DNA from 2 places in the Arthrobacter sp. 10T425 genome. Region 2 is predicted to be linked to the other one. Evidence: riboswitches for the same ligand, from Rfam matches in the RefSeq annotation. Region 2 holds a riboswitch; the other holds the start of a gene.

Region 1 (7,334 bases), on a different contig from region 2:
ATAGGTTTCCTCCATGGGTGCTGCGCCCTACTTGCGAACGCTGACTCCAATGGGGGGAGCACCGGTCGGTTTTGGGTGCGGCTCTCGGCGTTTTAAGGGTCGAGGACCCTTCGGATCCGGTCTCATGGGGGGACACAGTATTGAATCGCGTGGAACGCAACGAGATGGTCACGCAGCACCTTCCGCTGGTGGGGTATCTCGTCTCAGATTTGTGCTCGAAGGCGTCACACCTTTCTCGCGATGACTTGGCGTCAGCCGGCGCTATTGCCTTGATTACCTCGGCCGATTCGTTCGATCCAGGCCTCGGGGTGCCGTTCGGCGCTTTCGCGCGCCGGCGTATCCTTGGCGCCTTCGCAGACGAGATGCGGGCCAGCGACTGGGCCACCCGATCCGCCCGCCGCCGGATCAAGGAAACCATGTCCGTGCAGGAAACCCTGGCGTCCGCCCTGGGCCGCACCCCCACAGTGGACGAGATCGCCTCTGCCCTGGGCGTCCAGCAGAGCGTTGTGGAGGCCGCGCTCGCGGATGCCTCGCGCACATTGACGCCCCTCGACGAGGCCGTGGTGGACACCCTGGCCGCCGAAACCCTCACCCCGGAACACTCCGTGCTCGCGGACGAACGGCTCCAGTACCTTCGGGCCGCCGTGAAATCCCTTCCGGAACGGATGCGCTACGTGGTGGAGGAGATCTATTTCGGAGACCGCACGGTCAAAGACCTGGCCGCGGAACTCGGATCCACGCACGCAGCGGTGTCCCAGCAGCGTTCGGAAGCCATCCGGCTCATGCGCGACGGCCTGAGCGCCCACTACGCCGACGACCCCGAGCAGCCGTTCCAGCCCCAGTCCAGGATTACCCCGAGGCGGCGCAACGACTACCTCACCCAGCTGTCCGAATCCACCTCCGGCGGCATCACACGGGCCGTGTTCCCGCGTGGGCCCATCCTCAACGAGGCCGTCTAAACCGCCCCCAAAACGGTTAGTAAGCCGACTTAGTAAGCTGACCGAGAAATTCCTCCCAGAAGCATCGCGGCCCGGCGCCGCGCTGCGGTAGCGTCGGAAGCATCGGCCGGGGTGCCAGCAATGGCATGCGCGGCCCGCACGGCACCGGTTCTATCGAGGAGGATTCATGAAAGCATCACCAACATTGACGACCAACCTGCAGGCAGTACTGGTGGACCTGATCGAACTCCACGTTCAGGGCAAGCAGGCACACTGGAACATCGTCGGGACCAACTTCAGGGACCTTCACCTCCAGCTGGATGAAATCATCGACGCCGCCCGGGGATTCGCGGATGACCTTGCCGAGCGCATGCGTGCCCTCCACGCCCTCCCGGACGGCCGAAGCTCCACGGTTTCCAAGTCCACCGCACTGGCCGAGTTCCCGAAGGGCCTGATCAACACGAAGGACGCCATCGAGCGGATTGTCGCCGCGCTTGAGGCGGCCGTCGGCACCATGCGCAAGGTCCATGACGAAGTGGACGAGGAAGATCCCACCACCGCGGATCTGCTGCACGAGTTCATCGCCAAGTTTGAGCAGTACGCCTGGATGGTGAATGCCGAGACCATGCGGGCCACCGCCAGCGTGACCACCCCGGACAGCAAGTAGGGACCGGCTCCCACCAGCCCCCAAGAAACAGCAGCGTCCGGCGCCGGGAGGATACCCGGCGCCGGACGCTGCTGTTTAAGTGCTGGAACCCCTTGACGCTGACGACGGCGTGACGCTGACGGCGGCCGCTGAGCCCTATTGGGCCTTCGGCACCGACCGCAGGACGACGGCGGCCAGGACGCAGGCCCCGGACATCAGGACCAGTGCAATGGACGCAGTGACGTGCACGCCCGAGTCGAAGGCGGTGCGCGCGGCCGCCGTCACCGCCTCGGCCAGGGGCGCCGGAAGCATCCGGGCCAGATCCACAGCGCCGGCCAGGGTTTCACCGGCCTGGCTGGTGGCCGCCGCCGGGGCGAGTTCGGACACGCCCGCGGGAAGCCGGAGGTTGCCCTGGTAGGAGGCCGTCAGGATTGAGCCGAGAATCGCCGTACCCAGCAGGGACCCCACTTCGTAGCCCGTCTCAGAGATAGCGGCGGCTGCCCCTGCCTTGTCGGCGGGCGCCGCACCCAGGATCAGGTCATTGGAGATCGTCTCCGCGGCCCCCACCCCCAGGCAGAGCACCAGCAGGGCGGCAAGGAGCAGCGACGGGCCCTGGCTGTGGTCGCCGAATGCCACCACGAAATAGCCCGCCGCGCTCAGCAGCAGGCCGCCGGCCACCACAAAGCCGGGCCGCACCTTGCGCACCAGCGGGACCACGAGCAGCCCCGCTACAACCGTGGCGATGAGGGCCGGGACCATGGCGACGCCGGAGGCCGAGGGAGACTGGCCCTCCAGCAGCTGCAGGTGCTGGGCCAGGAAGAGAATGAAGCCGTTGAAGGAGAACAGTGCCAGGACGTTGGCCACAATGGCCGTACTGAAGATCCGGTTGCCAAACAGGCTGACGTCGAGCATCGGCGCGGTGCTGTGGTCTGTCCTGTGGATACGGGCAAGCGCGCGTTGCCGCCGGATGAACACATAGCCCATGAGCAGGCTGGTTCCGATGCTCGCGAAGGCCTCGGGAGCCGGCCCGTGGCTGGCAAGGGCTTTGATCCCGTAGACCACCGGCACCATGACCAGCAGGGACAGGGCAATGCTGGGCACGTCCACCCGGCCCGGCTTCGGATCGCGGGATTCCGGGATCAGGGCCGGCCCGAGCAGCAGCAGCGGCAGGATGATCGGCACGGCGACCAGCAGGACGGCGCCCCACCAGAAGTGTTCCACCAGCCAGCCGCCGACAATCGGGCCGAGGGCGGCGCCGCCGGAGAAGCCGGCGGCCCAGATCGCCACCGCCAGCCTGCGCCGGTTGGGCTGCGGAAAGATGTTCCGGATCAGCGACAGCGTGGATGGCATCAGCATGGCGCCGAACAGGCCAAGCCCGGCGCGGCCGGCGATCAGCCATTCCGCACTCGGCGCGAACGCCGTCACGGCGGACACCGCGGCAAAGCCTGCGCTGCCCACGAACAGCAGCCGGCGCCGGCCGATCCTGTCGCCCAGGGAACCCATCGCGACCAGGAGTCCGGCCAGGACCAGGGGGTAGGCGTCGACGATCCAGAGCAGTTCGACGCCGGAGGCGGTCAGGCTGCTGGCGATGGCCGGCAGGGCGAACGTGAGCGCGGTGTTGTCCACGGCCACGAGCAGGACGGGGAACATCAGCAGGGCCAGCGCCACCCAGTCACGCCACGGTGCCCGGGGCCCGGTGGCCGCAGGAGTGCTGGTGGCTACGGTGATCGATGAAATGCTCATAAGGATAACTGTACCGTCTGGACGGTACAGTTAAGAAATGCGCGCGCGGACAGGCATGATGGGAGGCATGCCCAGGAAACCCGTCGCCCGCGAGGCCGTCCTCGATGCCTTCGAATCCCTGCTCATCGAAGTCGGTGAACGCGCCGCGACGCTGGACGCCGTCGCGCGCCGGGCCGGCGTCTCCAAGGGCGGCCTGCTCTACCATTTTCCGACGAAAGAGGCCATGATCGCGGTCCTGCTGGAACGGCTGGACCGGCTCCTGGCTGCCGATGTTGCGGCCATGGCGGCAGCCCCGGAAGGGGCGGCGGCGTACTTCATCAAGTCCTCGGTGTGGGCGGACACGCCCATGGACCGGGTCTTCGTGGCGGCCACGCGGCTCGCCGAGGTGGCGCACGGGGAAACGCTCCGCCGCTTCGCCGCCGGCCAGGCGAGCTGGCTGGAACTGCTGGCGGCCGACGTCGGGCCCGCCATGGCGAAGGCCGTCCTGTGCATGGGGGACGGGCTGTACTTCAACGCCATGCTGGCGCGGGGTCCCGGCGGGCCGCCGCCGGAAGTCGAGGCGGACGTCCAGAGCCTCCTGGCCGCCGTCGAGCGCCTGCGCGGCTGAAGCCCACACCCACCCCCTCCGACCCCCTACTCCCCGCCGACCCCCTACTCCCCGCCGAATTCGCCGGAAGCGTTCGAGTACGCCGGAAAGTTGCGGCGACTCCGGGCGTTTCCGGCGAGTTCGCGCCGCCGGATTCGCCACCGGGTGGCTCGTGGCCCGTAACCTGGGTCCGCCGCCGGGAGGGAGTTTGCGGACGCGCGCCCGGCATAGGACAATGAGAGCTGTGACTGTAGTCACCCCCGATTGAACACCTAATTAAATACGCCTTTGATCTGCGGCGGGAGAGTCCTGCAAGTAGGTACAAGCAGGCGCCGTAGGAGCAAACCCTCCCCAGGAATCTCTCAGGCCCATGTACCGCCGCGGCAAGGCATCTCTGGAAAGTAGCAGGCGTGTCCCGGACATGCTGTGCTCACCGACGGTGCAAGCGGAGCCCTGAAACGCGGGCTGCGCGGAAACTCTCAGGTCCAATACAGAGCGGGGAGGAACCCGAATCAATGTGGCGTACCCTGCGCCGCCTGAGTTATGGAGTTCCTTGTGACTGTTACCCCAGCCTCCACGTCCTTCGTTGACCGGCATATCGGCGCGCGCCGCCAGGCCGACGTCGACGCCATGCTGAAGGCTGTCGGCTACGACACCGTCGACGCCCTGGTGGACACCGCCGTTCCGAAGGACATCCGCCAGGACGCCGACCTCGCGCTCGCCGCGGCCCTGAGCGAGGTCGAAGTCCTCGCCGAGCTGCGCAAGCTGGCGTCGAAGAACAAGACCGCCGTGCAGATGATCGGGCAGGGCTACTACGACACGCTCACCCCGCCGGTGATCCGCCGCAACATCCTCGAAGCCCCGGCCTGGTACACCGCGTACACGCCCTACCAGCCGGAGATCTCCCAGGGCCGGCTGGAGGCGCTGCTGAACTTCCAGACCATGGTCCAGGACCTGGTCGGCCTGCCGATCGCCAACGCCTCCCTGCTGGATGAAGCCACCGCCGTGGCCGAGGCCGTGTTGATGATGCGCCGCGCGAATAAGAACAAGACGGCGCACGACGGCAAGACCGTCCTCGACGCCGACTGCCTGCCGCAGACCATCGCGATCGTCAAGGGCCGCGCCGAGGCCCTCGGCTTCGAGGTCGAGGTCGCCGACCTCTCCAAGGGCCTGCCCGACGGCGTCATCAACGGCGTCGTTCTGCAGCAGCCGGGCGTCTCCGGCCGCGTGTTCGACCACACCGCCGTGATCGCCGACGCCAAGGAACGGGGCGCCCTCGTCACCGTCGCGGCAGATCTCCTCTCCCTGACCCTGATCACGTCTCCGGGCGAGCAGGGCGCTGACATCGCCGTCGGATCCGCCCAGCGCTTCGGCGTGCCGCTGTTCTTCGGCGGCCCGCACGCTGCCTACATGGCCGTCCAGAAGGGGCTCGAGCGCTCCATGCCCGGCCGCCTCGTGGGTGTCTCCAAGGACAACGCCGGCGTTCCCGCCTACCGCCTGGCCCTGCAGACCCGCGAGCAGCATATCCGCCGCGAGAAAGCCACGTCCAACATCTGCACGGCCCAGGCCCTGCTGGCCATCGTGGCTTCCTTCTACGCCGTCTACCACGGCCCGGACGGGCTGAAGGCAATCGCCCAGTCGGTCCACGTCCACGCCAAGACCATCGCCGCCTCCCTGAAGGCCGCCGGCCTGGACGTGCTGCACACCTCCTTCTTCGACACCATCACCGTCTCCGTGCCGGGCCGGGCAGCTGAGATCATCGCGGCAGCCGACGCCAAGGGCGTCAACCTGCGCGCCATCGACGCCGACACCGTCGGCATCTCCGCCGACGAGGCCACGACGGTTGCCGTCGTCGCCGACGTCATTGCCGCGTTCGGCGCGTCCGTGACTGCCGCGGCTGCAGGCACGGACACTGCGTTCGGCCTGGACCCCGCCGTCGAGCGCACCTCCGACTACCTGCAGCACCCGGTGTTCAACACGCACCGCTCCGAAACCCAGCTGCTGCGCTACATCCGCAAGCTCTCGGACCGCGACCTGGCCCTGGACCGGACCATGATCCCGCTGGGGTCGTGCACCATGAAGCTGAACGCCACCGCCGAGATGGAGGCCATCTCCTGGCCGGAATTCGCCTCCATCCACCCGTTCGCCCCGGAATCCCAGACCGCCGGCTGGCGTGAACTGATCGAGGACCTCGAAGGCCAGCTGACCGAGATCACCGGCTACGACCAGGTCTCGATCCAGCCCAACGCCGGTTCCCAGGGCGAGCTCGCCGGGCTGCTGGCGATCCGCGGCTACCACCTCTCCCGCGGCGATGCCCAGCGCAATATCTGCCTGATCCCGGCCTCCGCCCACGGCACGAACGCGGCCTCGGCCGTGTTGGCCGGCATGAAGGTCGTGGTCGTGGCCACGGCTTCGGACGGCACGATCGACCACGCGGACCTGACCGCCAAGATCGAGCTGCACAAGGATGCGCTGTCCTGCATCATGATCACCTACCCGTCCACGCACGGGGTGTACGACGCCGATGTCCGCGAGGTCTGCGACGCGGTCCACGCCGCCGGCGGCCAGGTCTACATCGACGGCGCCAACCTCAACGCCCTGGTCGGGCTGGCCCAGCCCGGCATGTTCGGCGGCGACGTCTCGCACCTGAACCTGCACAAGACCTTCTGCATCCCGCACGGCGGCGGCGGCCCGGGCGTCGGCCCGGTCGCAGCCAAGGCGCACCTCGCCCCCTTCATGCCCGGCAACGCGGCTGATCCCGCCAACGGCGCCGACGGAACCCCGATCTCCGCCTCCCGCTACGGCTCGGCCGGCGTGCTGCCGATCTCCTGGGCCTACGTGAAGCTGATGGGCGGCCGCGGCCTCACCGAGGCGACCAAGTCCGCGCTGCTCGCGGCGAACTACATCGCGGCCCGCCTCAACGACTCCTTCCCGGTGCTCTACACCGGCGAGGGCGGCCTGGTGGCGCACGAGTGCATCCTGGACCTGCGCGAACTCACGGCCAAGACCGGCGTGACCGCCGAGGACGTGGCCAAGCGCCTGATCGACTACGGCTTCCACGCCCCCACCCTGGCGTTCCCGGTGGCCGGCACCCTGATGGTGGAGCCCACCGAATCCGAGGACCTGGGCGAGATCGACCGCTTCATCACGGCCATGGTCGCCATCCGCGCCGAGATCGACCAGGTGGCCAACGGCGATTTCACCGTGGAGCACAGCCCGCTGCGCAACGCCCCGCACACCGCCGCTGCCGTGATCAGCACCGACTGGACCCGCGAGTACCCGCGTGAGCAGGCCGTCTTCCCGGTCCACACGCTCAAGCAGGACAAGTACTTCCCGCCCGTCGGCCGCATCGACGGCGCAGCCGGGGACCGCAACCTGATCTGCTCGTGCCCTCCCCTCGAGGCCTTCGAAGAAGACACAG
Region 2 (7,334 bases):
ACGAGTTTGCGGCCGGTCGTGGAGCCTGCGCCGGCTGCCTTGAGCTCGCTCAGGGCGGCCTTGCCGACGAAGTCCGACTCCTTGGCGAGCGAGACGACCGGGCCCAGGCCTGCTGCGTATGGGTTGCCTTCGCGGGAGAGTTCGTTGCCATAGAGCGGCATGCCGGCTTCCAAACGCAGCGAGTCACGGCAGGCCAGGCCGGCCGGGATGAGCCCGTGGCTGGCACCGGTTTCCAGCAGTGCTTCCCAGAGACCTGCCGCATCCTCGTTCGAGATGTAGATCTCGAAGCCGTCCTCGCCGGTGTAACCGGTGCGGGCGAGGAGCAGATCTTGTCCGTTGATCTGAACCTCAACCGCAGCGTAGTACTTCAGCTCGGTGACCAGGACATGCTGCTCGGCCGGGACCAGCGTCAGCAGGATGGCTTCGGCGTTCGGGCCCTGGACGGCGATCAGCGAGATCTCGGCGGAAACGTCTTCCACCGTCACGTCGAACCCGCCTTCTTGGACAGAACCGGCCCTTTCGGCCAGTGCCGCGGCCACGACCTTGGCGTTGCCTGCGTTGGGGACCACCAGGTACTTGTCCTCACCGCGGCGGTAGGAGATGAGGTCATCGATGATGCCGCCGTCTTCCTGGCAGATCAGCGAGTACTTCGCCTTGCCGACGGCCACGGCCGACAGCTTCCCGGCCAGGGCGTAGTCGAGGAACGCCGCGGCGTCCGGGCCGGTGACCCAGACTTCGCCCATGTGGGAGAGGTCGAACAGGCCCGCGGCGTTGCGGACGGCGTGGTGCTCGGCGAGTTCGGAGCTGTACTTCAGCGGCATCTGCCAGCCGCCGAAGTCCGTGAAGGAGGCGCCGGCCTTTTTGTGCTGCTCGTAGAGAGCGGTGTAGTTCTCACTCATCAGAAAATCCTTAGTTTTCGAATTCGGAAAGCGGCGGGCAGGAGCAGACCAGGTTGCGGTCTCCGGCGGCGCCGTCGATGCGTCCGACCGGCGGGAAGTACTTGTCCTGCCTGAGTGTGTGGACGGGGAATGCGGCCTGCTCACGCGGGTACTCGCGGGTCCAGTCGGTGCTGACGACGGCGGCGGCCGTGTGGGGTGCGTTGCGCAGCGGGGAGTTCTCCACAGTGAAATCTCCGTTGGAGACCTGGTCGATCTCCTGGCGGATGGTGATCATCGCCTCGATGAAGCGGTCGATCTCCGCCAGGTCCTCGGACTCGGTGGGCTCCACCATCAGGGTGCCCGCCACGGGGAAGGACAGCGTGGGGGCGTGGAAGCCGAAGTCGATGAGGCGCTTGGCCACGTCCTCGGCGGTGACGCCGGTCCTGGCGGTGAGTTCCCGCAAATCCAGGATGCACTCGTGCGCCACCAGGCCGCTCTCCCCCGTGTAGAGCACCGGGAAGTGCTCATCCAGCCGGGATGCGATGTAGTTCGCCGCCAGCAGCGCGGACTTGGTGGCTTCGGTGAGGCCCTGGCCGCCCATCAACTTCACGTACGCCCAGGAGATCGGCAGCACACCGGCGGATCCGTAACGCGAAGCGGAGATGGCAACTCCCTTTCCCGGTTCGACCTTGTTCGCGTCCCCTGGCATGAACGGCGCCAGGTGGGCTTTGGCCGCGACCGGGCCGACGCCCGGTCCGCCGCCGCCGTGCGGGATGCAGAAGGTCTTGTGCAGGTTCAGGTGCGAGACGTCACCGCCAAACTTGCCCGGCTGGGCCAGCCCGACGAGGGCGTTGAGGTTGGCGCCGTCGACGTAGACCTGCCCACCGGCCGCATGCACGGAGTCGCATACCTCGCGGACGTCTGTGTCGTACACCCCGTGGGTGGACGGGTAGGTGATCATGATGCAGGACAGCGCGTCCTTGTTCGCCTCGATCTTCGCGGTCAGGTCCGCGTGGTCGATCGTGCCGTCCGAAGCCGTGGCCACCACCACGACTTTCATGCCGGCCAGCACCGCGGAGGCCGCGTTCGTGCCGTGCGCGGAGGCCGGGATCAGGCACACGGTGCGCTGGGCGTCCCCGCGGGAGAGGTGGTAGCCGCGAATGGCCAGCAGGCCCGCCAGCTCACCCTGGGAGCCGGCGTTCGGCTGGATCGAGACCTGGTCGTATCCCGTGATTTCGGCGAGGTCAGCTTCGAGGCCGCTGACGAGTTCCCGCCAGCCCTCGGTCTGGGAGTCCGGCGCGAAAGGGTGGATGGAGGCGAACTCCGGCCAGGAGATCGCTTCCATCTCGGCCGTGGCGTTCAGCTTCATGGTGCAGGAGCCCAGCGGGATCATGGTGCGGTCCAGGGCGAGGTCGCGGTCCGAGAGCTTGCGGATGTAGCGCAGCAGCTGGGTTTCGGAGCGGTGCGTGTTGAAGACCGGATGCTGCAGGAAGTCGGAAGTGCGCAGCACCCTCCCGGGCAGCTCGAAGCCCGTGGCCTCCACCACCGGACCGGCGCCAAAGGCGACGACGACCGCGGAGAGGACCTCCGGCGTCGTGGTTTCATCGACGGACACGCCAACTGTGTCCGCGTCGATGAGCCGCAGGTTGATGCCACGGGCCTCGGCGGCGGCGATGACCTTGGCGGCCTTGCCGGGGACGCGGACCGTGAGGGTGTCGAAGAAGGACTCGCTCGCCAGTTCCCGGCCGGCGATCTTCAGCGTGGCGGCGAGGGCGCGGGTGTTGTTGTGGACGGTCTCGGCGATCGCCTTCAGCCCGTCCGGGCCGTGGTAGACGGCGTAGAACGAGGACACGATGGCCAGCAGTGCCTGCGCGGTGCAGATGTTGGACGTGGCCTTCTCACGGCGGATGTGCTGCTCGCGGGTCTGCAGGGCCAGGCGGTAGGCCGGGACACCGGCGTTGTCCTTGGAGACGCCGACGATGCGGCCGGGGAGCGTGCGTTCCATGCCCTCGCGCACCGCCATGTACGCGGCGTGCGGGCCGCCGAAGAACAGCGGCACGCCCAGGCGCTGGGTGGAGCCGACGGCGATGTCCGCCCCCTGCTCGCCCGGAGGGGTGATCAGGGTCAGGGCAAGCAGATCCGCCGCCACGGTGACCAGTGCGCCGCGTTCTTTGGCCTCCGCGATCACGCCGGACTGGTCCCACACCCGGCCGGAGACGCCCGGCTGCTGGAGGACGAGACCGTTGATGTCGCCGTCGGGCAGACCGGCGGAGAGGTCAGCGACCTGCACCTCGAAGCCCAGCGCCTCCGCTCGGCCCCTGACGATGGCAATGGTCTGCGGGAGGCAGTCGGCGTCGAGGACGGTCTTGGCCCCGGCAGCGGACTTGTTTTTGTTGGCGCGGCGCATGAGAAGCACGGCCTCGGCAACCGCGGTGGCCTCGTCCAGGAGGGACGCATTGGCGACCGGGAGCGCGGTGAGGTCCTGGACCATGGTCTGGAAGTTCAGCAGCGCCTCGAGGCGTCCCTGGGAGATTTCCGGCTGGTACGGGGTGTAGGCGGTGTACCAGGCGGGGGCTTCGAGGATGTTGCGGCGGATCACCGGCGGGGTGACGGTGTCGTAGTAGCCCTGGCCGATCATCTGCACGGCCGTCTTGTTCTTGTAGGCGAGCTTGCGCAGTTCGGCCAGCACCTGGACTTCGCTGAGGGCGCTGTCCAGGGTGAGGGGCTTTTCCTGGCGGATGGAATCGGGGACCGCGTTGTCAACGAGGCCATCAACGCTGTCGTAGCCGACGGCCTTGAGCATGGTGTCGATGTCGGCCTGGCGGCGGGCGCCGATGTGGCGGTCTGCGAAGGTGGACGGGGACGATTGAACCGTCATGAGAGGAACTCCATAATTCAGGTGGCATCAAGACGCCACGATGATTCGGGTTCCTCCCCGCTCTGTATTGGACCTGAGAGTTTCCGTTTTGCCCTGCTGATAGCAGCGCGCCACTTGCACCGTCGGTGAGCCCGGTTGCCCGGACTGCTTTCCAGAGTTGCCTTGCCGCGGCGGTACGTGGGCCTGAGAGATTCCTGGGGAGGATTTGCTCCTACGGCGCCTGCTGAACGTACCGGCAGGACTCTCCCGCCGCAGATCATAAGCTGTGCCACTGGTCGGTGACACAGCTCACAATTTATCCGGTTCCCGGGCAGGATGCAAAATTTATTTCAATTGAGTCGCTGTCCCGCGGACGACGGCGGGAGCTCTTCGCCGTCGTCCGCTTGCGTGGGTGAGGCGCATGAGGGCCGTGTCGTTGATCCGGAACACGCGGTCCCAGAGGTCGTCGTCCACCTCGTGGATCGGACCCAGGGGGTTAGTCCATTCGGTGCATTATTCTGAACGGGATACTTTACATTTTCATGCGCGTCCCTCCCAGAGCGCTCATACGCAAGGAGCCTCCGTGAGCCTTCCGGATCAAGCGATGGAACAGGCAGCTCCCAGCAGACCACCAAGCAGGACTCCCGCCGGGGATGCCGCTTGGGGGTGGCTGATCGGGATCCTCGCAGGATTGCTCGGCTTGGGCCCTTGGCTGGTATCCGGCGCACAGCTCCCGTTGCAGAACTTGTGGGGCCCAGAGGTCGTTCCAGACCAGATGCCTGTGTCGTTACTGCCGCTGAGCCAGTACGAACTCACCACGATCGTAGCCCTCCTCACCGTAGGAGGTGCAGCGGCCGGACTCGCGGTGCGCATCTGGTCCCCCGCCCGACGGCGACTGGTGACGTGGTGCGCGGCAGCCGGCGTTCTTGTGGTCCAGTTCACGGCTGCCGTCCAGTCCTTCACAGTGCTCGACGGCGGCTTGGCGGGCGGAACAATGGCGAGCCTGTACTTCGCCGGGCTGCTCGCGGGCGTGACCGCATCCCTCGCTGCTGCCCTCGTGGCGCACCTGCTGCTCTGTTCAAGGACCCGGAGCCTGGCGGCATTGGGCGCCGGACTCGTGGCGGTGCCGTTCGCTTCGTGGACGGTGGAGTGGGTTGTCGGCTTCGTTGGGCACATCAACGTCCCCGTCGCAGTGCCGTCAATCGCTCACTGGATTCCCGCCATCCTCGTTGGTTGCGCCCTGGCATGGTGCGGCCTTCGTCCTGCGCGGCGGACCGCGGTGTGGGCCGTGAACCTTGCGCTGTTGTGGTTGGTTCCCGCCCTGTTCATCTCGGTCAACTACGTCCTGGGGACCCGTATCCTGGCTGGCGACCTGCAGGAGATGCTGTTAATGAGTCGGCAAATCTTGGCGGCAACACTTGGACCCGAGGGCGGAGCAGCTCCCAAAATCTTGCTGGCTCTGGTCATCGCGTTGGCGGGGCTGGGGGCCAAATCCATTGCCGCTCGCCGGCGGCCGGACGTGCCCATCTTCCCGTCCGCGTAAAATCCGGGCTTACCCGCGATGCGTGGACGTGATTGCACCGGCGGATCCAATGGTGCCATGACGGATTTGATCCAAATCCAGCGGACGACGACGGGACTTCCCGCCGTCGTCCGTATGTGTTTGATGCCGCTCCCCTACAGGGCGGACCAGCCGCCGTCGGAGGCGAGGATGGCGCCGTTGATGTTGGTGCCGTCGTCGCTGAGCAGGAACGTGATGGACGCGGCGAGCTGCGCCGCGGTGGCGGGGGTGGGGACGGTGGCCTGCATCAGCGGGCCGAGGCGTTCGGCCGCGAGCTGGGACCCCCAACTCTAGTTAAGGAGCGTCTCCGGGCCGACGCAGTACGCGACATGGAAGTATTCACTTATGACTATCGATAATGATGCTGCCAACCTCTCGGCGCCAATGGACTCTCCCGGGGCAGACGACTCGACCGAAGTCAGCCGAGGTTGGGACCACATCGGCGCCATCATTGTCGATGCGTCCCTGCAGCGGCGACAGAACTACCACTCGACCGTCAGGCCGCGCGTTGTCGCTCTGGTCACGGCCTGGCCGGATGCCGCCACGACCAGTGGATTCCGGCGGCGCCTCGATGCCGGGACACTTTCCGAAGTTATCAGCTGGCCGTCCCCTGGCCGCCTCGCCCAGGTAGAGGACATGACGCGCGTGTTCGAGAGTCAGGGCATCGAGACGGTAGTGGAACTCCGAGGAGCGCTTGGTGACCAAGAAAACAGAGCTGCTTTCCGCGAGGCTCTTGGGGCCGTGCGGCATGTCAGTCCCAAAACGCTGGATTACATGGACACCCTGAGCGGAGTGTCAACGGGCAGGGCTGTCGAAGAGTAAATGCGGGTGGTCCAGCCTGCCGGCATCGATGACTCCCCTATGGGCATATCGCTTCGGTGATCGGGACATTAGAAGCGGGCTGGCCGAGATGAGACATATGCCCGATTCCAATTAAAGTAATTGTCAGATATTGCGGGGCCGGGGTCAGCGCCCCCAGCGTCTGCAGAGTTTCTCTGAGGCATGTTCGTCCCCAACGAAGTGGGACCATCTAATTCGGCGAAAACCATCGTGGCGAACACCTCGCCAGCAGCCAGCGTCAGCGCCTGCATTGCGGCAACGGAAACCATCTCATCCCGGCAGGTTGTCCTCGACACGTCACATGCTACCGACCCACTCGGGCGCTGGATGGGGACCCGAGTGGAAGAGTTTCGCTATGTCGACCACCCCGCTGACGTCGGTTGGCGCGTTCCTTTGCGTGCGTAATCGGGGGCCCGTTCAATTCGGATTAAGTAGCTGGAGACCAGGGCAGAGAAGCCTAAGAGGCACCCTCACTCATCATTTCCGAATTGAGCTCAAATGCGATGGCTGGCACTGCCGCTAGATCTCCTGATTGTAGGCGGTCTACGGACTCCTCGAATCGCGTATCCGTCGGAGTCTCGGGCCACCCAAACTTCCGTCCTGCGAATCGCGTGAGTCCACATTTATCGATCGTCCAACTGCCCTTGGCTGAAAGCGGTACATATGTGAAGTTTCCGGATTTTATGTGATCACTATACTCATCAAAATGCGGGTGAACGATATGGAAATCTTTACCAGCAGTCGGATAAGCTGTTTGGACGACATCCACGAGCGTCTGAGTGTCTGATTTTTTTCCATTGCAATCCGGACATGCCGCAGCGAGATTTAAAGGCGTGAACATAAACTCGGCATGAGAGGTTCTTGGAACGATATGCTCTGTGTCCCATGCCCTGCCATGCGCGACGTGGTTAATTTGTCGGCAGTAGCAACAAGAGTAGCCCTGCATCGTCTTGTAGTGCTTCTTTATATTTGATTTTGGTTGCGTAAATGTGGGGTCGTACCAATAATCGCCGTGTTTGACCACCAATGCTTCGAAGGCATCGACAATGAGCTGCTCTCCGACGCTGTAGACGAACGGTGGAATCATCACTGGCCGGCCACCTGAGCTCTCTCTACGGTCCGCTCAAGGTCACCGACAACTTCGCGGACGCCATCGTTGACGCCGCTCGCTCTCGTGGCCTGCTTCAGCAGCCCCATC

The links. Region 2 has a riboswitch for glycine ahead of gcvP (aminomethyl-transferring glycine dehydrogenase). Riboswitches for the same ligand answer to the same signal wherever they lie in the genome.
Region 1: linked by a shared signal. The riboswitch ahead of gcvP (aminomethyl-transferring glycine dehydrogenase) and the one ahead of gcvP (aminomethyl-transferring glycine dehydrogenase) in region 2 are both predicted to bind glycine.

What each region holds. Positions count from the first base shown of each region.
Region 1 covers NZ_JBFTGZ010000006.1:73,069-80,402, forward strand. Annotated here, with positions in the region: gene AC1DDH_RS09140 (sigma-70 family RNA polymerase sigma factor) at 141-959, shown strand; gene AC1DDH_RS09145 (Dps family protein) at 1,126-1,605, shown strand; gene AC1DDH_RS09150 (MFS transporter) at 1,741-3,327, opposite strand; gene AC1DDH_RS09155 (TetR/AcrR family transcriptional regulator) at 3,395-3,934, shown strand; glycine riboswitch at 4,203-4,301, shown strand; glycine riboswitch at 4,303-4,417, shown strand; gene gcvP (aminomethyl-transferring glycine dehydrogenase) at 4,457-7,334, shown strand, end outside.
Region 2 covers NZ_JBFTGZ010000024.1:30,213-37,546, reverse strand. Annotated here, with positions in the region: gene gcvT (glycine cleavage system aminomethyltransferase GcvT) at 1-899, opposite strand, end outside; gene gcvP (aminomethyl-transferring glycine dehydrogenase) at 910-3,756, opposite strand; glycine riboswitch at 3,809-3,916, opposite strand; glycine riboswitch at 3,918-4,015, opposite strand; gene AC1DDH_RS19940 (hypothetical protein) at 4,511-5,278, shown strand; partial or broken gene AC1DDH_RS19935 (short-chain dehydrogenase) at 5,413-5,577, opposite strand; gene AC1DDH_RS19930 (hypothetical protein) at 5,642-6,118, shown strand; gene AC1DDH_RS19925 (HNH endonuclease) at 6,594-7,223, opposite strand; gene AC1DDH_RS19920 (AAA family ATPase) at 7,223-7,334, opposite strand, start outside.